4 regions of the Paenibacillus sp. FSL R10-2736 genome follow, and region 1 is predicted to be linked to each of the others. Evidence: riboswitches for the same ligand, from Rfam matches in the RefSeq annotation. Region 1 holds a riboswitch; each other region holds the start of a gene.
The links. A riboswitch is a leader RNA that binds a small molecule or an ion and turns the genes downstream of it on or off. The one in region 1 is predicted to bind thiamine pyrophosphate.
Positions count from the first base shown of each region.

Region 2: it holds a riboswitch for thiamine pyrophosphate, as region 1 does, so the genes downstream of both, NSQ73_RS32430 (ABC transporter substrate-binding protein) here and NSQ73_RS17545 (ABC transporter ATP-binding protein) in region 1, are expected to answer to the same signal.
Region 3: it holds a riboswitch for thiamine pyrophosphate, as region 1 does, so the genes downstream of both, thiC (phosphomethylpyrimidine synthase ThiC) here and NSQ73_RS17545 (ABC transporter ATP-binding protein) in region 1, are expected to answer to the same signal.
Region 4: it holds a riboswitch for thiamine pyrophosphate, as region 1 does, so the genes downstream of both, NSQ73_RS21595 (thiamine phosphate synthase) here and NSQ73_RS17545 (ABC transporter ATP-binding protein) in region 1, are expected to answer to the same signal.

Region 1 is NZ_JBBOBN010000001.1:4,044,325-4,050,124, reverse strand. It holds gene NSQ73_RS17555 (ABC transporter substrate-binding protein) at 1-471, opposite strand, end outside; gene NSQ73_RS17550 (ABC transporter permease) at 468-1,244, opposite strand; gene NSQ73_RS17545 (ABC transporter ATP-binding protein) at 1,225-2,007, opposite strand; TPP riboswitch at 2,120-2,222, opposite strand; gene NSQ73_RS17540 (TetR/AcrR family transcriptional regulator) at 2,291-2,965, opposite strand; gene NSQ73_RS17535 (DHA2 family efflux MFS transporter permease subunit) at 3,263-4,783, shown strand; gene NSQ73_RS17530 (amino acid ABC transporter substrate-binding protein) at 5,047-5,800, shown strand, end outside.
Region 2 is NZ_JBBOBN010000002.1:992,825-998,624, forward strand. It holds gene NSQ73_RS32415 (ABC transporter ATP-binding protein) at 1-32, opposite strand, end outside; gene NSQ73_RS32420 (ABC transporter permease) at 122-883, opposite strand; gene NSQ73_RS32425 (thiamine-binding protein) at 880-1,173, opposite strand; gene NSQ73_RS32430 (ABC transporter substrate-binding protein) at 1,226-2,311, opposite strand; TPP riboswitch at 2,443-2,553, opposite strand; gene NSQ73_RS32435 (hypothetical protein) at 2,626-4,026, opposite strand; gene NSQ73_RS32440 (sigma-70 family RNA polymerase sigma factor) at 4,020-4,613, opposite strand; gene NSQ73_RS32445 (hypothetical protein) at 4,749-5,800, opposite strand, start outside.
Region 3 is NZ_JBBOBN010000002.1:636,719-642,518, reverse strand. It holds gene NSQ73_RS31030 (DUF438 domain-containing protein) at 1-781, opposite strand, end outside; gene NSQ73_RS31025 (DUF1858 domain-containing protein) at 796-1,023, opposite strand; gene NSQ73_RS31020 (class I SAM-dependent methyltransferase) at 1,191-1,988, opposite strand; gene thiC (phosphomethylpyrimidine synthase ThiC) at 2,154-3,848, opposite strand; TPP riboswitch at 4,018-4,124, opposite strand; gene trxB (thioredoxin-disulfide reductase) at 4,197-5,150, opposite strand; gene NSQ73_RS31005 (tetratricopeptide repeat protein) at 5,297-5,800, opposite strand, start outside.
Region 4 is NZ_JBBOBN010000001.1:5,004,930-5,010,729, reverse strand. It holds gene NSQ73_RS21605 (NUDIX domain-containing protein) at 41-313, opposite strand; gene NSQ73_RS21600 (SDR family oxidoreductase) at 523-1,395, shown strand; TPP riboswitch at 1,590-1,692, shown strand; gene NSQ73_RS21595 (thiamine phosphate synthase) at 1,806-2,480, shown strand; gene thiS (sulfur carrier protein ThiS) at 2,464-2,667, shown strand; gene NSQ73_RS21585 (thiazole synthase) at 2,762-3,526, shown strand; gene thiH (2-iminoacetate synthase ThiH) at 3,558-4,679, shown strand; gene yfbR (5'-deoxynucleotidase) at 4,778-5,404, opposite strand; gene NSQ73_RS21570 (fumarate hydratase) at 5,509-5,800, shown strand, end outside.

The sequences.
Region 1 (5,800 bases):
TCCGCTGTCTGCGGAAACCATGAGATGGTTCAGGGGATGCCGTACCAGAGCGGCGACGGATTTGACCGGAATCTGCTCTCCCCGGGCCATCAGCACCTGCGGCTGGTAGCTGAGGGCCAGATCGACTTGTCCGGCAGCTACCAGCTTCAGCGCGTCGTTGCTGTCGGCAGGCATCTGTATCTCAACTTCAAGCCCCTCTTCGGCAAAATACCCCTCACTCTGTGCCGCATACAAAAAGGAATGAACGGCGTTCGGATACCAGTCGAGCATGATCGTCAGCTTATGGGCTGTACCGTCTGCGGCTGCCGCCGGAGCGGATGATGCCGATGATGAGCCGGAGCCAGCCGGCCCGTTATTGCCGGCGCAGCCCGGCAGAACCAAAAGAACAGACAGGAGCAATACATAAGGCAGTAATTTATAAGGTTGAGCACTACGGGTATAGGGATAACGGTTATAGCGGATTGGAGTCATGAATAACGTCCTCTTTTCTTCAGAAATAACTTCTCGAGCGTAGCAATACACAGAAACAAAGTGATCCCAAGGGCGGACAGCAGCACAACAGCGGCAAACATCTCGGCACTCTGCAGATTGCCGGCCATTCTCCGGCTGAAATAACCAAGCCCCCGGCTGCCTCCAAGCCATTCGCCGATGGTAGCGCCAATGACGCAGTACACCACCGACAGCTTCAGTCCGGAGAAAAAGGACGGCAGGGCCAGCGGAACAGCAGCCTTGCGGAGAATCTGCCAGCGGTTCGCGCCTAAGGTAAGCAACAGCTCGCGGTACTGCTCCGTATTCTTGCCCAGCCCGTCGTAGGTGCCGACAACCACCGGGAAGAAGGCGGTCAGGAACACTACGGCAACCTTACTCCACAAGGTATAGCCGAACCACATGATAAACAGGGGAGAGAGGGCAACCAGCGGAATCGTCTGGCTGATAATCAGCAGCGGATACAGCGCTTTGGCCAGCGGCCTGAACAGATGCATGCCCGTTCCCAGCAGACTGCCGCAGAAGACGGACAGAGCGAAGCCAGTTAGTACCTCAAGCAGCGTTGCGGGCAGGTGCACAGCGAAGAGCAAATGCCGCTCCTCCATCAGAGCGCTCCAGATGGCAGTAGGAGCCGGCAGGATGAACGGAGGAATCAGCCCCAGCCGGGACACCGTTTCCCAGACCGCAAAGATCAGCAGCACGAGCAGAATAGCCGGGCTGTATTCCCGCAGCAATCTTCTATAGAAGACGGTTGTCATACAGCTTCAGCTCCAAATTCAGCCGCAGGGCAACAAACTGCGGTTCGTAATTCAGACTGTGATGTCTGGGGCGGGGAAGACCGGTGATGAACTCCTGCATACCGCCCCCGGCACCGCCGGTCATCAGATAGATACGGTCACTAAGCAGAAGCGCTTCTTCAAGGTCATGGGTAATGAACAGCACAGTCTTGTCCAGTCCTGACCATAATTCCAGCAGCCAGCGGTGAAGCTCCCGCTTGGTTATGGCGTCCAGTGCCCCGAACGGCTCGTCCAGCAGGAGCAGCTCATTCCCGGCGGCAATGGTGCGGAGTACCGCAACCCGCTGGCGCATGCCGCCCGACAGCTCATGCGGATACGCAGCTCCGGTATCACCAAGGCCGAACTGCTGCAGCATGCTGCGGATCTGAATAACGGCTTCCTCTTTGGAGCCGCCCCGCTTCAGTTCCCAGGGCAGCAGGCAATTGTCCAGCACGGTTCTCCACGGCAGCAGGAGATCCCGCTGCGGCATATAGCCGACCTGGCCGAGCCGCTCCGAGGCGCTATTAGGCGGTTGCCCGTGCAGGGCAACCTCGCCGCTGCCGGGTTCCAGCAGGCCGGCGATAATCTTGAACAGCGTGCTTTTGCCGCAGCCGCTGGCACCCACGACGGAGATGAACTCGCCGCGGCGGACCTTCATGGAGATTCCGGAGAAGACCGGAGCCCTTGAAGCTGCGCCGAAAGAATAGGACAGGTTAGCGATGTTGATCATAGGATGGGGAAGCAAGCCTCCTTAGGGAAAAGTGATTACGCTACGAAAACAAGAAAGACCCATCCATTTCCGGAGGAAATGAATGGGCCTGAAGGTACAGTCAGTTTGCAAAGACGCGGAACCGCTGATACATTCTGCTCCACTTCCCTCCGCTGGTATGATCCAGATCAGGTTCCAAGGGTCCGGAGCTTAAGCTCCGTCTCAGTCGGCCGACTCCCCTAGTGAAATAACAGGTGCTATTGAATTCGTAATTGCTACTTAATATACCATAATTTCCCCGCTTGTAAAGAGCCTGGGCTCAGCGCTTGGAGAGACCGGTTATGAACAATGCAACAATTCCCCGCGAGATTTCCTCTTTGGAGGAGCCGTTCCGTTTCTGCTCATACAGGTAAAGATCGGGACTAAGTACAGAGATCAGCGCTGTGGCAGCGAAGCGGGGATCGATCCCGATAATCTCTCCATTCGCGGATGCGCGGTGCAGAAGTTCACTCATAATCCTCCCGAGCCGCTGGAAAAAAGGATGTTCGAACTGGGTAAGCTGCTTCTTGCCGGTGAATTCGGATTTGATCATGTTCAAGAGCTCCGCATATTGCTCAATGAAACCAACGACCTGCTCAATGCTGCTCTGGAGATGCGCGAGGGCAGCCGTTTCACCGGCGCTGGCAGCAAGCTGCTGTTCCATCCCCGACAGAAACTGCTCGGTGCTGTCCAGCAGCAGGGCGGAACAGATTTCGCCCTTATCAGTGAAGCGGCGGTAGAGCGATCCCTGCCCTATACCGGCCCGTTTGGCGATGCCGTACATACTGACAGCTTCAAGGCCGCTCTCGGTGAATAGCTGGCGGGCCGCTTCGAGAATCCGCTGCATATAAGGATCGGCGGGTTCTTTTGCAGCGATGTCTGTGTTCTCTGTGTTCTCTGTATTGTCCGGAGCTGCTGATGTTACAGGTTCAACTTCCGTTTCTGTTTTTTTCATGATATCCCCTTTCATATACTTGCAGTTCCTACAACAATCCATCCGGAAACCCGGCTATCCATGAATCAAAGCTGCAAAATATACAACATTTATGCCTACAGTGCGTCCTAAGAAACCTCTATTCTGCCGGTAAACGAATCAAGTGTGGGGAATTGGCGTATTCCGCTTGACACATCGGACAATTGTCCGTAGACTATGAAATGCGATAACGGACAATTGTCCGTTCACTAATTATATAGACAAACCTGCCTGCAGGTCAACGTAGATGACAGCGGACAGTTCAGGAGGAGAAGGAGTATGAATCAGACCTTGAAGCAGGATGCGGATTTCCGGTTATCTAGCATTTTAGTTCCGCTGCTGGCGATTATTGCCGGCGTATTTATGGTCGTGCTGGACAGTACGGCTATGAATGTGGCATTGTCCAGACTGGTCGTGGATTTCAATACAGATCTGCATACGCTGCAGTGGGTCGTAACCGGGTATATGTTGGCGCAGGCTTCGGTCATTCCGTTGTCGGGCTGGCTGTCTGACCGGTTCGGGGCTAAGAACGTCTTTTTGACAGCAGTAATTGTGTTTACCGTTGGATCCATTCTGTGTGCAACGCCAAGCAGTGCAGAATGGCTGGTCGTTTTCCGGGTATTGCAGGGTCTTGGAGGGGGCTGTGTGCTCCCGGTCGGGATGGCGTATGTGTACAGACTGGCTCCCAAGAGTAAAGTCGGCGTCGTTATGGGGATTATGGGAATTCCCGTGCTGTTCGCTCCGGCGATTGGTCCTGTATTGTCAGGCTGGCTGGTGGAGTACCACTCCTGGCGCTGGATCTTCCTGATTAATATCCCCATCGGCATTATCTGTGTGCTGATCGGACTGCGAAAGCTGCCGAATGCGGCGAAGAACAACGTTCCCGGCATGGATAAATTCGGAATGGTGCTCGGACCGCTGGCTTTTGCTTCACTCACTTACGGTGTAAGCCAGGGGGCGCAGAGCTGGACCTCGGACAAAACGCTAATCGGGTTATCCCTGGGAGCTATTGCTCTGATTGCCTTTGTCATTGCCGAGCTGCGTTCCAAGACTCCTTTGCTGGAGCTGCGGATTCTGAAATCCGTGGATTTCACCACCGGAATTATCGTGCAGTGGATCGCCCAGTTCGGCTTATATGGTGCCTTATTTCTGCTGCCGCAGTTTCTGCAGCAGGCCCGCGGCTTCGGCGCATTTGATACCGGACTGACCCTGCTGCCGCAGGCCATTGCTTCCGGGCTGATGATGCCGATTGCCGGCATTCTGTTCGACCGGATCGGGGTGCGCTGGCTGGTGGTCTGCGGACTCAGTCTGGTCTCTGGAGCCTTGTTCCAGTATTCCCATGTCGATCTGACCACCCAGAGCCGTGATCTCATTCTTCCGCTGATCATGTGCGGTGCAGGAATGGGGATGATGATGATGCCGATGAATACGCATCTGCTGAACAAGGCGCCAGGCAATCTGGTCAACCGGGTAACCTCACTCACCAACTCCATGCAGCAGGTCATTAACTCACTTGCAGTGTCGACACTGGTTACGATTCTGACGGCCAGAACCTCCGCGCGTGGTCTTGAAATGCAGGAGGCGGCAGCCGCTGCCGGGCAGACGGTGGACGGAGCCTCGAAAGAAGCTCTGCAGCTGGCCAAGCAGACTGTATTGGCCAAAGGCTTTGCCGACACCTTCCACATTATGATTTTTGTAGCTTTAGGCGGCGCCATCCTTGGGCTGCTGCTGCGCCGGGGCCGCAAATCAGAAAGCGGAGGCACCAAGGATAAAGCGGTGCCTGAAATCATGCACGGTTAATGGGTTCATTAACATTCATAAGAAGTAAGGCGGCGATTCTCCGTTACTGGAGGATCGCTGCTTTGCGTTTTTGATGATTTAGTTTTGCCTTCCACTGATGTAGAAATGCAATTTCGGGGCAAGCTAAACTATCAAAAACCGATATAGCATAAATCCGATGTTTATTATCGGAAAAAGTTATTGACGGATGTAACAGCTCAATGTTACGATTCATTTTGCCGGCAAGTCCGGAACATAAAGAGAGATGAGAGGGGATTAATCTTATGAAAAAACTTAGTCTGACAATTATGCTGCTCCTGACCATGGCCGTGGTTGCGGCATGCGGCAACAACAATAACAATAATGCAGCAACAGGCGGCAATACGGCGGCTGAACCGACTGCGGCGGCTACTGATAGTGCGGCACCTGCTGAGCAGAATAGCCTGGAAGCTGTCAAAGCCAGCGGCAAGCTGCGTATCGGAACAGAAGGCACCTATGCCCCGTTCACATATCATGATGCCGATGGCAAGCTGACAGGCTTCGATGTCGAAATTGCTGAAGAAGTAACTAAACGTCTGGGCGTGGAAGCCGAGTTTATCGAGACTCAGTGGGACGGTATTTTTGCCGGTATGGATGCCAAGCGGTTCGATACGATCTTCAATGAAGTTTCCATTACGGATGAGCGCAAAGTGAAATATGATTTCTCTGACCCGTATATCGTATCCAAGGCTGTGCTGATCGTCAGTGAAGATAATGAAGATATCAAATCATTCGCGGACCTCAAGGGCAAGAAAGCCGGCCAGTCCCTGACAAGTAACCTCGGACAGATTGCAACGGATAACGGTGCAGAGATTGTATCCACAGAAGGCTTCAATCAGGCAATTGATCTGCTGACCTCCGGCCGGATTGATGCAACCGTCAATGATGGCTTGTCCTTCCTGGATCTGAAGAAGCAGAAGCCGGATATCAAGATCAAGCAGGTGGATGAGATTGCAGAAGGCTCGTATAGTGCAGCGGTCTTCCTGAAGGGTAACGATG
Region 2 (5,800 bases), on a different contig from region 1:
TTGAGCTGTACGGTATTCGTGAGTGGAGACACTTCGGTCAGCTCCTTCTATATAGAATTTTTGTACTTAAGGCTTTATCTCAAACGTGCTCAGTATAGCGTGTATTGTTACCCTGTGCGTGTTAAGCTTCCTTGCGCGGTTTCCAGCGCACGAGCCATTTCTCCAGCAGGGCAATCAGCGCGAACAGTACCAGACTCAGCAGCACGATAATGACAATGGCCACGAACATCCGGTCCGTGCGGTAAGAGGCCTTCTGCAGCAGCATATAATAGCCGATCCCTTTGTCCGCTCCAATCCACTCGGCAACCACTGCGCCCATGACGGCATAGGTCGCGGAGATTTTGAGCCCTGAGAACAGGGAGGGCAGGGAGCCGGGAAGCTCCAGCTTGGTGAAGATCTGCCAGTTGCTTGCGCCGGCCATTTTCATATAGTTCAACATTACCCGGTCGCTTTGCGCCAGCCCGCCCATGGCCGCTACGGCAACCGGGAAGAAGCAGACGAGGGTGATCAGGACGATTTTGGGCAGCAGGCCGAAGCCGAACCAGATAATCAGCAGCGGTCCAAGGGCAATGGAAGGCACATTCTGGCTGAGGATCAGCAGCGGGTAGAGCGCTCTTTTGAGCCAGGGCAGCAGATGGAGCAGCAGAGCCACAATGAGGCCGATGCCGGTGCCGACCGGGAAGCCGATCAGGGTCAGCCGCAGCGTTGCGGCCGTATGCGCCCAGATCCCGGAGGCGTTGCCGCGTGATTCACGCGCGATATCGGACGGGCTCGGCAGCTGCCAGGCCGGGATATGGAACACCGATACCGCAATTTGCCATGCGCCCAGAAAAAAGATGACCGCCACAAGGGGCGGCCAGATTTGTCTCCAGGTGCTTTTCACGGCCGGTATTTCTCCGTCAGCTTGTCCATGCTGATGCCGCTGGGATTATGGGCGATCTTGATCTGGGAGATCACGCTCGGGCTGCCGGAGGCAATCAGTGCCTCATGCATCTGACGTACAACTTCCAGCAGCTCCGTGAGCTCGCCTTCCATGGTAGTATCAAGCGGATTCACCTGATGCTTGACCCCCGACTTTTGAATTACCTCAATCGCAGTGTCCACGTAAGGGATCGAATCCTCATTGTTTGGAGTCTTGGGAATTACCTGAATGCTAAGCAGTGTATTAGCCATTTATTATTCATTCCTCTCATGTAAGTTAGTGTCAGTACTATTCCACTCGGTGTTATGGGCCTTCCGGCAAAAATTCATTCGTAAATGTACTTGCGGCATCGAGCGGTTTGTCCAGCAGCTTCAGGCCGTACATCCACTCGGCATAATTCTGCCAGATTTCAAGCTTCTGCTCCCCCCAGCGGGCGGCATCGTCCTTGTATTTCGGGCTGAGCCATTTCTGGCTGGCCAGCACCAGCTCGGGATCAAGATCAGGCACGGCATCAGACAGGACCGTGGCCGCTTCTTCCGGATGATCGATCGCGTATTGGTAACCTTTCGACGTAGCTTTGAGGAAAGCCTTCACCACTTCCGGATGCTCGGCGATTTCCTTCTCACTGGTGGTCAGCACCGGTGTGTAGTAATCCAGCTGCGGCGCATAATCCTTCAGGTACAGCATATCCAGCGGCTCGCCGCGCAGCTCGGCTTCGATCCCGGTCCAGGCGTAGAAGATCCAGGCGAAGTCGATATCGCGTTTCACCGCAGTGAAGAAGTCAGCTTCACCGATGTTCACCAATTTAACTTTGGAGACGTCTCCGCCATCGGGGTCCATAATGGCTTTCATGGCTGCTTCTTCCGCAGGAGAGCCCCAGCCTCCGTAGGTTTTGCCTTCAAAGTCTTTCGGCGTCTTAATGTTGCGGTCCTTCGGAGCGGCAAAGCCGGAGGTATTATGCTGAATGATAGCGGCGATGGAGACGAGCGGCACATCCTGCAGACGGGCCAGGGTGAGCGCCTCCTGTGCACTGATGCCAAACTGTGCTTCACCGGAAGTAACCATGGTGTCAGATCCGGCTGCACCCGGCTGCACGATCTCCACGTCAAGACCTTCCTCAGCGTAATATCCCAGCTCCTTGGCGGTATACAGGCCGGTGTGATTCGTGTTCGGCGTCCAGTCCAGCGCAATCTTAACCTGAGTCAGCTCTTTAGGCGCGTCGGCGGTACTGGCGGCTGCGGTTGCTTCAGGTGCAGCGGTGCTATTCCCGGCGGCAGGTGTACTGCCTCCGGCATTGCTGCCCGGGTTGACGTTCCCGTTGCCGCATCCGGCCATCACGAGCACAAGCATAGAGCTGAGCAGCAGCGGTAAAACTTTTTTGACTCCCATTTCTCTTCTCTCTCCTTCCAGCAATCCCTAGTCTTCCAAAATTCAGAGTAACCCATACCAAAAAGCGCCCCGGAGACCGGGACGCCAGTTACTTGCGCAAGGTGAGTTCAACTTCAGGCCCATGAAGGGGCTCGGGGTTGAATGAAGATTCCTACGCTGGCATTATCCAGATCAGGTATAAGGGTCAGTATCTTGTGGGATACAATCTCAGCCGGCCAATTCCAGCACCCCTGGTTCTATGAAGTTCACGGGTATTGCTATGTTCTTACGGTGTATTATAGACGCCAGCTTCCTGGTTGTCCAGCCTCCCCGTTCTAATCTTCGAGCTTTAGCGGCAGAATCCAGGGGCCTTTGAGCAGGAATTGAGGCTCCGACATTCTAAAACGCAGCGTATCCGCGCCGGGCTCTGCATCCAGAAGAAGAGTCTTCAAGATTCTTGGGAATGTCTCGGTATCCTGCCAGCCGTATGAATATTTGTCCCCAGAACCCGGGTAGCGGATGAAGAAATGCGTCAGTGACTTTGCCGCTTCGGGATCAAAATTCATATCCACATCAACGCTGACAGCCGTCCCGCTGCTGCGCTCAATGCGGGTGAATTCTACCGGGTAACCGGCGATCTCAGCGGTAATGTGGAGAGGCGCACTCTCCCCGCTGGCGGGCAGCGGCAGAACGACCTCCCGGGAGAGTGCCTTCCGTTCCGCTATTTCGATGTAAGGGATGACGACCCTGTAAGACTGTTCTTCAGCTGATGCCAATTCCCGGAACGAGAACTCCGACGGGTAGACCATGGTTGAAGGAGGTTCAACCTTCGCTTTGACTCCCTCTGCATTCTCGACATACAGGCCATTCCAGGATACCAGCGGCTCCAGTGAATAAGAATGGACGGCGGAGAACGAATCTGGAAGGGCCGGAACTAATTCAACGCGGACAAGTCCGTCATCCAGACGAACCGGAAAAGCCGTAATCCGCACTTCCTGGTGCACATCGCTTGCGCCTAAATGCTGCAGATCATCGGCGGTCACCGGTGCTTGAAGCACCAGTGGCCCGACTGCTGCTCCATGGATATACAAAGTAACCGGTTCAGCGGTTTCAAGCTCCAAATTTCCGGGAAGTGCAGTGCTGTAGCTTGCATACCAGTCTCCGGATGCAGAAGACCGCATATTGGAAGTAAAGGTATAACGGTCCCCTCCGATGTCTGCCTGAAATTCAGTAATGACGGGAGTCTGCTGTCCCCGCAGCGTAATGGTCCCGCTGTTCTCCTGCAGAAGTACGGCATTGACTGTCAGCTCTCCCTTGCCTGCGGTAACTGTGTAGGGCTTCTCCAGAACATAAAGCTGACTGCCCGGGCTGCTCTCCAGAACAGTGCCGAAGCCGGGCAGGAAGCTAAGGGCATGCTTTAGACCTGCCTGGGCGTCAGGGGAGAACGCCAGCAGGCCTGCGGCCATAAGGATCGCGGCCGCCGCCGCTCCAATAGCTGCCCGCCGCCGCGGCTTGCGGACAGCAGCAGGCAGTTCAGGCGCCGGTTCAGTCTGAATAAGGTCGAGGGTACGGCTCTTGATCCGCTCAAGCGAAGCAATCTCTTCTTTAGACCCGGGTACCGGGCTGGACTCAGGCTCCGACAGTAATCCGTCCAGTGCAAGTTCAGCCTCGCTGAATTCCAGAAGATCGAGCTGATCAAATATGCTTTTCTCGCCGCTGTTCATATCCTTTACCATGACCCGAGTTCCCCCTTTCCATCTTCGCCAGTCAGATGTATAGCCTGCTTCAGCATTGTCCGGCAGCGGTACAGACGGCTCTCGACAGCTTTTTTACTGAAGCCAAAGGCCGCAGCCAGTTCATCCAGACTCTCGTATAGGTAATACCTGCGCAGAAACAGGCTGCGGTCCGGTTCACGGAGCTGCCCGATATAGCGGAGCAATTCCCCCGTTGCCTCACGTTGTAGAAATTCCTGTTCGGTGTTGGTCCCGCTCTGCATGTTCAGTGCTGCTTCGTTCAGCGTCCTGCCAAGTCCCGGCTGCAATTTACGCCTCAGATCCAGCGCCTTGTATTTTGCGAGCAGGAATATCCAGGTGCGGAAGGAAGCGCGTGACGGGTCGTAACGTCCGATATTGATCCAGGCCGCCAGAAACACATCGCTGACACATTCCTCGGCATCCTCTGCACTCCCGCAGCCGGCCAGAATACGCTGGACCAGTCTGTGCACATCGGGTCCGTAGAAGTCGATGGCATCCGCGAGAGCTTGCTTATCTTTAGTTCTGAACCGGCCGGGCCAGTCCAGGCTGTCATGATCATTACGCGTCATAGGAACCTCCGGCATTTCTTTTCATGAGTAACCTACTAAGAAGTCGTATATGTATTACTACGCATGCCGGCGGCAAGATCACTCAGAAGAATTGTGAAGTGAATAATAAAAAAAGCCGCCGTCACCGGCAGCCCCTCAATCCTTATCATAGAACCGCTTCTTACGGCGGCTGCGTATTCCGTTCCACGCCTCCCGTAGCGTCAGGCCCAGACTGACTGCGATCCCGGAGAAGGTGAGGAACAGCGCCAGGTACTCAAACGCAGAGTACTCCAGCATTTTGCTCCAATTGATCGGTGCCTTCAAATCCTCAATGACCTGATTCATCCCGTAAATCCCGCTTATTACCGTAAATACAGTCAGGACCATCAGCAGCGTATCCCGGCGTTTGGCCTGGAATTTATCCTGATACTGGAACAGGTCATTCAAGGTCATCTTCACTTCATCGAACAGGGCGTCATTGCCGTAAACCTTGCGCAGCTGGAAGAAGATCTCCCGTCCCTGCGACTGCGAAATCAGCTCCAGAAAGTAGAATTTGGCCGAGAACTTATTAATCAGGAAGATCAGATTCTCGATCTCGTCATAATCGTGGTTGATGCGCAGGCGGGAATGCAGATTGGCCAGCTTCAACAGCACGATTTTATGAAAAATACTCAGCAGCAGCCCGTAATAATACTCCCCGTACATCTGATTAATCAGCTGGGTGGCGATGTCAGTTTCGGCCCGGCTCAGGCAGCAGAAGGTCTGCTCATTGGTCATATAATAGGTGTCCGGCCCCCAACGGCTGTAGCAATGCTCAGAGGTATACTGTTCGATATATTCGGGATCGCTGGCACTGGTATAAGGTTTACCCTCCATATTCAGCCCATCCAGCTGGGAGGCACGGTAGCGCAGCTCGATACTGATCTCATCCGATTCTTCCCCGCGGTTGAAGCCGTAGAAAGCCTGGACCAGCATCCGTTCGTCCACGAAAAAAGGCAAAGTCTCGAAATACGCGCCATCGATCTCCGCAGGGTCGAGAAACGGCTCCAGCCCGGCAACCAGATTCTTGAACACGAAATCCTCCACCTGACCGAAAGACTTCTTATGACAATGGATATAAGTCTGTTTATCCTGATAAGACACATCCTCCAGCGTACGGAAGCGGTCAGCGAATTCCAGCGCAGTGCTGTAGGTGAGGTGCTCCTCCT
Region 3 (5,800 bases), on a different contig from region 1:
CCTGCTCCGGCGCGGTCAGGCAGAAGCCGATTTCGTCACTTTCACGGGCGATTTTGACCCATTCATCTTCAGTCAGCTTATCGAGCGCCATCGGCAGCAGAATATTCTCTTCTTTGAAGATCATCTCGTTGACTTCTTTAATGATCTCCTCCAGTGAAGCTGCAATCTGCTCAGACTCCCCGCTATACGCGCTGAGTGCTTTCTTGGCTTCCTTAATCATATTGCGGATCCCGTCATCCACGCCCCACATTACCTTGGTTGGACCATAAATGCCGTACTTCTCTAAGTAAGGAAACAGCAGATTCTCCTTGCGGCTGTAATGCTTGTCGAGGTCGAGCAGTAGGCTCAGATCCTCCAGCAGCTTGAAGATGATCTCTTCGCTGGCGTTCTTCTTGATCTTGTCTGTGTGCAGCTCCAGCCGGAAGTTAACCAGCCGTTCAATCTCACGGTTCTCCAGCTTGAAGGTATGCACAGGATGCCCCGGCTGCTCTTCAGCCTTCGAGGAGCGGTGAATCTGCTCGATCGAGCCTTTGAAGATGGCCGTATGCACGGAGCATAGGCGCTGCACTTCCTCTACCGGAATACCCTCTTCGGTCATCAGGGAATGCTCCATGGCAGATATCTCAGCTACAGTCACATCGCCTACCGCTTCGGCAAAACGCGCCTTCACTTCCTCTACACTTTTACCCGCATGCAGCTCCTTGATGATCTCCTTCAGCATAGCCTGGCGGCGCGTCTGCTCCGGTACATCCACTTCACGGTTATTAATCAGTTCGCTCATTATATTCTCTCCTTCTATTCAATAATCTCGAAGCCGTGCTGCGCAAAGGCCAGCCGAACGGTTTCCAGCTCTATTCTCTTTAATTTCATGCCCTTGGATAATGTCATGAACCTGCCTGCCGTCTGCAGCATTCCAGGCTTCGTTATATCATGGAAACCCAGACCGGCCATAATATCTACGGCTTCCGGGTGCCTGGTTACCAGCTCCAATATAGACTCATCTAGCTTCAACACTTTGCTCAAGATCTGCACACCTCACAATTGAGAATTCTTCTCAGCAACAGCTTAGCATAGGGCAGGGGGGTAAATTGTGATTGCAGTCACTAAGTATAAAATTACCCCACAACATATTAGCTTTTAAGGAAAAAGCTGCCCGTACGCCTGTTACAGCATAGGGACAGCTATGTATGTTAAGAATTCACAGAATTCAAGGCTTCGGCTATGAAAAGCGTACATATAAAATTCCTTTGCAGGGTGCCGCCATTCCGGCCGATCAGCTTATGTAACCTGGCGCTTAATTCAATCTGCTCCGCTTCCTTCAGCCCGATGAACCCGTTGCAGGTCCGCAGGAAATTAATGAAGCTATCCGCGTCATCCCTGCTGTCCCAAGGATACCGGTAGACCTCCGGGGCTCTGAAATTTCCGCTGCCGGACAGCTCTGCTACAGTTCGCTCCACTCTCTGTTCAATTACATCCCGCTTATTAAACCAGAATACCTCATACTCCGCACAGACCTCGGCAATCTCTTGCTCCATCTCACTGTCTCCCTGCAGATAAAAATTCCAAAAGAGCGCGAGCCGCCCTCCCGGCTTCAGCAGCCGCCCACATTTCTTGTAACCTTCCGGCTGCGGCACCCAATGAAAGGCTTGAGCGGAGAAGATCAGGTCGAAATCCTTCTCCGGCCCAGACCAGTGCTCGAATCTGGAGGTTACAAATCGCACGTTTTTATCCCTATGCTTCTGTCTTCCCAATTCCGCCAGTTGTGGGCCCGGTTCAATACATAGCAGCTCATACCCGCGGTCCAGGAATAATTCGGAGGCTTTACCGCTCCCGGCACCGATCTCAAGAATTCTGGACTCCTTAGTCAGAGAGGCTTCTCCTATTACCCGCTCAATAAGCGCGGAGGGATAGCTCGGCCGGTACATATCATAGTATTCAGCCGCTTCATTGAAACGTTCGCTTTCCTTGAGCCAGTCTTTGTTCCTCATTCGATTCACTCCCTATACTTGGATAATGCTATTTACGCCAACGCTTGTGCATGGTTTCACATAATAGGGAGAATGAATCTTGTGCTATTCGCGCATAAGAAAAGCTGCCCTCACGCCTTTTACAGCATGGGACAGCAGGGAAATAGCTATAGGAGACTTGCCTTTTTACAGCGACCTGCTCAATCTGTAGGAATTACGGATATCATGCGAAATCCGCATGCTGCAGAATTTAGGACCGCACATAGAGCAGAAATGAGCTTGCTTCGCCCCCTCCGCAGGAAGCGTCTCATCATGATACTCCAGCGCCCTTTCCGGGTCCAGAGAGAGATGGAACTGGTCTCGCCAGCGAAACTCGAACCGCGCCTTGGACAGCGCATTATCCCTGTCCTGTGCACCCGGATGCCCCTTGGCGAGGTCTGCGGCATGTGCAGCGATCTTGTAGGTAATGACTCCCTCGCGCACGTCATTCTTGTTAGGCAGACCTAAATGCTCCTTGGGTGTAACGTAACACAGCATAGCCGTCCCGAGCCAGCCGATCATCGCCGCCCCGATGGCTGAAGTGATATGATCATAACCGGGTGCAATATCGGTAGTGAGCGGACCCAGGGTGTAAAAAGGGGCTTCCCGGCAAATCTCGAGCTGCTTGTCCATATTCTCCTTAATCTTGTGCATCGGCACATGCCCCGGACCCTCAACCATTACCTGAACATCGTGCTTCCAGGCCAGCGCTGTCAGCTCTCCCAGCGTCTCCAGCTCAGCGAATTGAGCTTCGTCATTGGCATCTGCAATAGAACCCGGACGAAGTCCGTCCCCCAGAGAGAAGGCCACATCATACGTCTTCATAATCTCACATATAGCTTCGAAGTGTGTGTACAGAAAGTTCTCCTGCTGATGGGCAAGGCACCATGCGGCCATAATCGAGCCGCCCCGTGATACGATTCCCGTCATTCTTCCGGCAGTCAGCGGAATATAGCGCTGTAGCACCCCGGCATGAATGGTAAAGTAATCGACCCCCTGCTCCGCCTGCTCAATCAGCGTGTCGCGATAGAGCTCCCAGGTTAAATCCTCGGCTATGCCGTTCACCTTTTCGAGCGCCTGGTATAAGGGCACCGTGCCGACAGGCACAGGAGAATTGCGTATAATCCATTCACGGGTGGTATGAATCTTGGAGCCGGTGGAGAGGTCCATGATGGTGTCGGCCCCCCAGCGGGTTGCCCACCGCATCTTCTCCACTTCCTCTTCAATAGAAGAAGACACCGCAGAATTTCCGATGTTCGCATTGATCTTAACCAGGAAGTTACGGCCAATAATCATCGGCTCGCTCTCGGGATGATTGATGTTGGCCGGAATAATGGCCCGTCCGGCGGCTACCTCATCCCTTACGAATTCCGGCCGGGTATTCTCGCGGATCGCGATATACTCCATTTCCGAAGTAATGATCCCTTGCCGCGCATAATGCAGCTGGGTAACATTGCGGCCCGCATGTGCCCGCAGGGGACTCCGCTGCAGCCCTGGATAAGCCTCTGCGGGCGGCCCGCCCCTGCGGATTCCATTATCCTCCGGCTGCACAGCTCTTCCGGTGTATTCCTCCGAATCGCCACGCTCCGCAATCCAGCATAAACGGTGCGGCGGCAGCCCCCTCCGAATGTCAGCCTCTTGCGCAGCATCGGTGTAAATTCCGCTTGTGTCATAGACACGCAGCGGTTCGTTCTCCTCTTCCCCGGCAACGCCCTCGGTTCTGCTGAGGCTGATCTCCCGCATCGGAACCTGAATATCCGGGCGCGAGCCCTCTACATACACTTTGCGGCTTGCAGGAAATCGGGAAAGGTCCACCTCTTCGTTCTTCATCATTTCTGGCATTCTAATCTCCTCCTCTTCGCTCTATAAGCCAATCAGATAAGATTTCACGCAGCAGACTGAGCCGAAGAATCATGTATAGCACAAGGTATATGAATTCTTGCAAGTCAAAAAGCCGCTCCACCTGGAGCGGCTTTATCAAAGGAACAGCCCAATAAGACTGTATTCAAAAAAAGGTCCGACTCCACTTTCCTACGCTGGTATGATCCAGATCAGGTTCAAGGGTCCGGAAATTCACTTTTCCCGTCTCAGCCTATTCAGGCTCCCCTAGTGGGTATCTTATCTAATTAAATACATTCTACTGGTATAGGATTTTTTTGTAAACCCGTAAATAACAAGAACCTTCTCCGGTTATTTATCGAGCGATTCGCTCCAGTCATGCACCATCGTGCCTTCCAGGAACTTCTCGGCATCCATGGCGGCCATACAGCCGGTTCCGGCTGCCGATATGGCTTGACGGTAACGCGTATCCTGCACGTCGCCGCAAGCGAATACGCCGGGAATATTCGTCTCTGTGGTGCCCGGGTTAACCACTATATAGCCATTGGCATCGGTGTTAATCTGCCCGCCTAAGAAAGCGGTATTCGGTGTATGTCCGATAGCGACAAATACACCATCCGCTTCCACCAGCTCGGTAAGTCCCGTCTCATTGTTAAGGACGGTGATGCCCTTAACTCCGGTATCGCCGACGGTTACCTCAAGCGGCGTGCGGTTCAGTGCCCATGACACCTTGCTGTTGTCGCGTGCGCGGTCCTGCATGATCTTCGAAGCACGCAGCTCCGGACGGCGGTGAACCAGCGTTACGCTGGAAGCAAAGCGGGTCAGGAAGCTGGCTTCCTCCATCGCGGAATCGCCGCCGCCGACCACGACAATCTTTTTGTTTCGGAAAAAGAATCCGTCACAGGTCGCACAGGTGCTGACCCCGCGTCCTACATTCTCCTGCTCACCCGGGATACCCAGGTATCTGGCGGAGGCGCCGGTCGAAATAATGACCGACTCCGCTTCCAGTACACCCATTCCGTCTACAGTCACCTTGAACGGACGCTGAGAGAAGTCAACCGACTCCACCCAGCCATTCTTGAATTCAGCGCCGAAGCGTTCGGCCTGCTTACGCATGTTGTCCATCAGATCAGGACCCAGAATCCCTTCAGGGAAGCCTGGAAAGTTCTCCACTTCTGTCGTCGTTGTCAGCTGTCCTCCCGGCTGCAAGCCTTCAATTACGAGCGGGCTCAGGTTCGCGCGCGCCAGATAAATCGCGGCAGTCAGCCCGGCCGGGCCTGTTCCGATTACAATCGTTTTGTACATTACATTGGCCTCCTTACAAGTAGGTTTGTATTTACAAGTGGAAACGGCTTTATCGTCCTTTTATTAGGACGGTACCGTTTCAGCGAGAAATATAAGGATAAGTTATCGTGTGAAACATATAAATTCTCATATTTGAACAAAAGGGTTCAAATATTGTTGGTGGACGGCGACAAGCCGTCCGTTCCCGGCAGCATGCCCTGGGTATCGCATTCACTGTCGATCCGCCGTGCATAGCGGCTTACCATGGAGACCGAGACGCCGTAACGCTGTGCCGCCTCGCGGAAGGTGACCGGACGCCCGTGCAGCCTGGCAGTCAGATACTCCAGTGCCGCACACCAGCCGCCGTCATTGCGGAATAACGGTACATCCGGATACAGGCTGCCGATGAACTGCTTCCAGATAAACTCTGCATCCTTCTTCTGCACAGCATCATATCTCCGGTCCATCATGGCCACCGTATGATCGATAATCCGCTGCCAGTCTTCCTTCCATTCAGCCGGGCCCTTGGGGCTGGAGGCCGCTTGCAACGGCTCTTCCTCAGGAGCTGCAGCTTCTTCCAGATTCTCTCCAATCAGCCGCTGCAGGCTGAACAGCGCCGCCTCCTGCAGCCGGTCCTCCTGGAGCGGCTGATGCTCCAGAACTCCGCGCAG
Region 4 (5,800 bases), 960 kb from region 1:
TTCCGAGAGCTGGATTTCGCCACGGGCTGCGCGGCATAAATTAGGTGATAATCACTACCTGTCTCGCAGGGTCTGTGAGCAGGGTTACCGCGTAAAGGATACGTTCTGTCGTAACCGCCAGTCCGGTTTCCTCGAGAATTTCTCTTTCCAGTGCAGCCTCCAGACTTTCACCGAATTCGATTTTGCCTCCGGCACATTCCCAGCTTCCGGCACCTGCAGAATCGGCGGCAGCCCGCTTGACGAGGAGGATTCTGCCTTGATACAGGATGACACCTTTGACGGCAACGATGATGGTTTTTGATTTTTTGGACATGAGGATAACTCTCCTTCTGCAGGCTCTATAATGGACCGGGGAACGCGTTGGACTCAAGATTTTCTGTTTGGCCGGCTTCCCTATGTGGTAAGTAAAATAACGTAAAGCGATTTTTGCTAGGCAAGTATGATGCATAAACACCAGACTTTTAGCCAACCTAACATGATTAGTAAAAACAGTATAACGGTACAGCGAAAGGAGAATGGATTATGCCAGACACCAGCAAACAACCCGTCAAAACCCTGCCTCCGCAGGTACAGGACCAGCAGCCCGGAATTGAAAGCGAGATGAACCCGCTTCCGGAGTTTGAAACCTCAGCTTACAAGGCAGCAGGCAAGCTGCTGGGCAAGGCCGCACTCATTACCGGAGGGGACAGTGGAATCGGGCGTGCGGTTGCCGTTCATTTTGCCAAAGAAGGCGCAGATGTGGTGATATCCTATCTGAATGAGCATGAAGATGCGGAAGAAACCAAACGCCAGGTGGAGCAGGAGGGTCGGAAGTGTATTCTGATCTCCGGTGATATCGGGGTCGAGGCCTTCTGCCAGGATCTGATTAATAAAACCATTGAGGGACTCGGCAAGCTGGACATCCTGATCAACAATGCGGCAGAGCAGCATCCGCAGGATAAGATTGAGGACATTACCGCCGAGCAGCTGGAGCGGACGTTCCGGACGAATATATTCTCCATGTTCTATCTGACCAAGGCAGCGATGCCCCTTCTCAAAAAAGGCTCCACGATCATCAACACTACGTCTATCACGGCGTACCGCGGCAGCCCGCAGCTGCTGGACTATTCGTCCACCAAAGGAGCAATTCTCAGCTTCACCCGCTCCCTGTCGATGAATCTCGCAGACAAAGGCATCCGCGTGAATGCGGTAGCACCGGGCCCGATCTGGACGCCGCTGATTCCGTCTACGTTTGACGCGAAGAAGGTCAGTGAATTCGGCGGCACCCAGCCGATGAAGCGTCCGGGACAGCCCGAGGAGCTGGCACCGGCCTATGTGTATCTGGCTTCTGACGATTCCTCTTATGTAAGCGGTCAGGTCATGCATGTGAACGGCGGCGAGATCGTTAACGGCTGACCATTGGCACTGCTATGTAAGCCGGATCAGTTTATACTGGTTTAAAGAATCAAACGTTCAACAGATGAAAAGTCAGCCGGAAGGCTGGCTTTTTTGCCGCTTAAACCCGCTGGACTTAATAATTGAATCTATTAAAGAATAGCTCTTACAGGAATAATATGCTAATATACAAACTGCAAGAACAATAGAATATGAACGATCACTAGGGGTGCCGCAAGGCTGAGACGAACATATCTGTTCGGACCCTTTGAACCTGATCTGGTTTATACCAGCGTAGGGAAGTGGAGAATGAATAATGCAGCGGGGGTAACGGCTTACCCGGTATTCCTGCTTATATTCCGGACTGCTTCCTGATACAGGGGGCGGTCTTTTTGTATTTTCCGGAATGTCGTATAGAAGGGAAGGTGAAGGTGCTGAAAGAAATCCATTTGATCTCGGACGGGAGGCTGAATCCGGAGCAGTTTGCGGGGCTGGCTGCTGCTGTACATACCATGGTGGATTATATCCATCTCCGGGAAAAAGCCCTGTCCGCACGGGAGCTTCTGGCTGCCGCAGAGCGGTTGCTGCAAGCGGGGGTTCCGCCCTCAAAGCTGGTTATTAATGACCGGATTGATGTGGCTCTGGCAGCAGGGGCAGCCGGCGTCCAATTGGCCTGGCACAGCCTGCCGCCTGCCAAGGCGCGCGGCATTGCCCCGGGCCTGCGGCTGGGCAGGTCGGTGCATTCCCCGGAGGAAGCGGCACGCGCCGGACAGCAGGGAGCGGACTTTTGTCTGTATGGACATGTATTCCCCACAGCCTGCAAGCCCGGACAGCGGGAACGGGGCCTGGCGCAGCTGGAAGTGGCTGTCCGCTCCAGCAGTATACCGCTGATTGCTATCGGAGGCATCACACCGGGCAATACCGGAATCGTTCTGTCGAAGGGGGCTGCCGGAATAGCCGTAATGTCCGGGATATGCGGAGCGACGGATCCTGCTGGCGCCGCTCAGGCTTACAGATCATCCGTTCAGGCCGCAGCATATGCTGAAGTCCTGAATGACCCCCCATACCGGGCAAAGGAGGTGAACTGGAATGAATTTGACCGTTAACGGACGCAGAGGAAGGTATGAAGAGAGCTGCCGGACGCTGGCTGATCTTCTGGCCCGGCCTGAGTGGACCGGGAAGCTGGTTATTGTGGAGCTGAATGGTGAGCTTGCCGGCAGAGAGGTTTATGAAGATACATTGCTGAATGAAGGTGACCGAGTTGAGCTGGTTCATTTTGTCGGCGGAGGCTAGGTAACTGGTAACTGTGTGTGCGGTGTGCGGTAGACGCAAGAATGCCAATACGCAATTAAGATAAAGGCAACGACTTATCACAGGAGGCGATATGATGCAGGATCCTTTGATTATTGGAGGAGTTACTTTAACGAGCAGACTGTTCATCGGGACCGGAAAATACAGCCGCAACACTCTTATTCCCGAAGTGATCGCCCGCTCGGGTTCACAGGTCATTACGGTTGCCCTGCGCCGGGTAGATCCGGAGAGCAAGGACAATATTATCAGCCATATTCCTTCCCACATGACGCTGCTGCCCAATACCTCCGGTGCGCGCACCGCAGAGGAAGCGGTACGCATTGCCCGGCTGGCAAGGTCAGCGGGGCTGGGAGACTGGGTGAAGATTGAGGTTATCAATGATCAGAAATATCTGCTGCCTGATAATACCGAGACGATCCGAGCCACGGAAATCCTAGCTGCGGAGGGTTTTGTAGTTCTGCCCTACATGAGTCCTGATCTGTCAGCCGCACTCCGGCTGAAGGCGGCCGGAGCTGCAGCCGTCATGCCGCTGGGAGCGCCAATCGGCTCTAACCGCGGGCTGCAGACCAAGGAGCTGATCCGGATTCTGATATCAGAAACGGGTCTGCCCATCATCGTGGATGCCGGTATTGGCAGACCCTCCGAGGCTGCTGAGGCGATGGAAATGGGCGCAGCCGCTGTGCTGCTGAATACGGCAATTGCCACCGCCCGGGACCCGCAGCTGATGGCGGAGGCATTCCGCGAAGCGGTGTCGGCGGGGCGGAAGGCCTATCTGGCCGGGCTGGGGCCGGTGGAAGAGACAGCCGCAGCTTCTTCGCCGCTGACCGGATTTCTGGCATGACTGATGCTGTTTATGAAGAGGGAGGAAGGACATGAGCTTTTATGATAGGCTGACACGGCTGGACAAGCTTCCCTACGAGGGGGTATGGAAGCAGTATACTGCGCTTGATGTGAAGCGGGCGCTTCGTCTGGAGCGGCTGGACGAGGACGGGCTGATGGCTTTGCTGTCACCGGCAGCGGAGCCTTACCTCGAAGAGATGGCGCAGAAGGCGCATAGATTGACACGTACGCAATTCGGTCATGTGATGCAGCTGTTTACACCGATGTATCTGGCTGATTTCTGCGTCAACCATTGTACCTACTGCAGCTTTAGCTCTATCTATGATTTTCCGCGCAAAAAACTGACACTGGAGGAGGTCCGGCAGGAAGCGGAAACAATCGCAGCCACAGGGCTGCGCCACATTCTGATTCTGACCGGAGAATCCCGGAATGAAAGTCCGGTCAGTTATCTGAAAGACTGCGTGGAGGTGCTCCGCGGCTATTTCTCTTCAGTCAGCATTGAAGTGAATCCGCTCACTACCGAAGAATACGCTGACCTCAGACAGGCAGGAGTAGACGGTCTGACGCTGTATCAGGAGGTCTATCATCAGGAGACTTACCGCCAGCTGCATGTGAAGGGTCCCAAGCGGGTGTACCGCAACCGTCTGGATGCGCCCGAGCGCGGCTGCCTGGCAGGATTCCGCTCGGTAAATATCGGAGCCCTGCTGGGAATGTACGAATGGCGTCAGGAGGCTCTCGCGACTGCACTGCACGCCAGGTACCTACAGGACAAGTATCCGGAGTGCGAAATCGGTTTGTCCATTCCCCGTTTTCGGCCGTACCTGGGGGAATTTAATCCTGCGAGTGATGTAAACGACCGTGCGCTGGTGCAGATTATCCTGGCCTACCGCCTGTTTCTGCCGCGTTCCGGTATTTCACTGTCCACGCGGGAGCCGGCAGCCCTGCGCGATCATCTGGTCCATCTCGGCATCACTAAGATGTCTGCAGGGGTATCCACCGAAGTAGGCGGACATTCTCTGGAAGGCGGCACCCCGCAGTTTGAAATCTCAGACAACCGCAGCGTGCAGGAGATTAAGGAGATGCTCGAGGAAAAAGGGCTGCAGCCGGTGTTCAAGGACTGGGACAGCCTGGATGAGCCGTTAGCTATGCCTTAACTTGATGCAAATAACCCGCCGTGAGGCGGGTTATTTGCATTGCAGGGCCAAACGGACGGTGCGATGCTACATTCTTCAAGAGGCCGCACGGTTTCCGGCTAGTCGGCTGGCTTCTCAGGACTCATACTTGAAGACAGCTCGTCCAGCGACAGCTCGAAGCCCGGAGCCATATGGGTAAGGAAATACTCCATCTCCGGCAGGGCGAGCCCGTGCAGCTTCGCGGCCGTCTGCTCCCGGGCGGCCGCGAATTCGCGGTTGCCTGCGGCGGTTTCCCAGACGCATTTCAGATATGCGTCGAGCACATCCGCCGCCTTGACGTAGCGGAGCAGTCCGGCATCCTCGGAGCCAAGCGGGCTGTCCTGCGGCTGCAGGAGCGGCGCATAGACTGCGCTCAGCTCCGGCGGGATCATCGCCGCGAGGCGCTCAGCGGCGACCCGCTCCATCTCGCGGAAGCTGGACAGCAGCAGCGGGTTGTTATGCTTCACCGGCGTGGCGATGTCGCCGGTGAATACCTCGGTGGCGTCGTGGAACAACGCCATTGTGGATGCGCGGTCGGCGTTCAGCGACCGGCCGAAGTGGACATTGCCTATGGTGCACAGCATGTGCGCCAGCAGGGCCACCTGGAACGAATGCTGCGCCACGTTCTCGGGGGCGGTGCTGCGCATGAGGCTCCAGCGCTGGATATATTGCAGCCGGTAGAGATAGGCAGAGAAATGGTAGTTCAATTTTTAAGTAACCCCTTTCATGAGCGGCTTAATATGATATGATAATAACTAATTGTAACAGAGTTAGGGCAGCTTGAAACAGATGGAGAGGAGACTGAATGAAGATGCAGCATTTTGAAGACAGCATTTATAATCTGATCGTAGAGACCTCCACGAATTTGCCGGGTGATGTCCGCCGGGCGGTTGCTAAAGGGCGTGCGCTGGAAGACAAGGCGACCCGCTCCGGACTGGCGCTGACCACGATTGCCCAGAATATCGGCATGGCCGAGCTCCAGGTATCGCCGATCTGCCAGGATACAGGGATGCCGACTTTTATAATTCATACGCCGGTAGGCGTGAATCAGATAGAGATGAAGAAGGATATTCATAGCGCGATAATCCGGGCGACGAAGAACG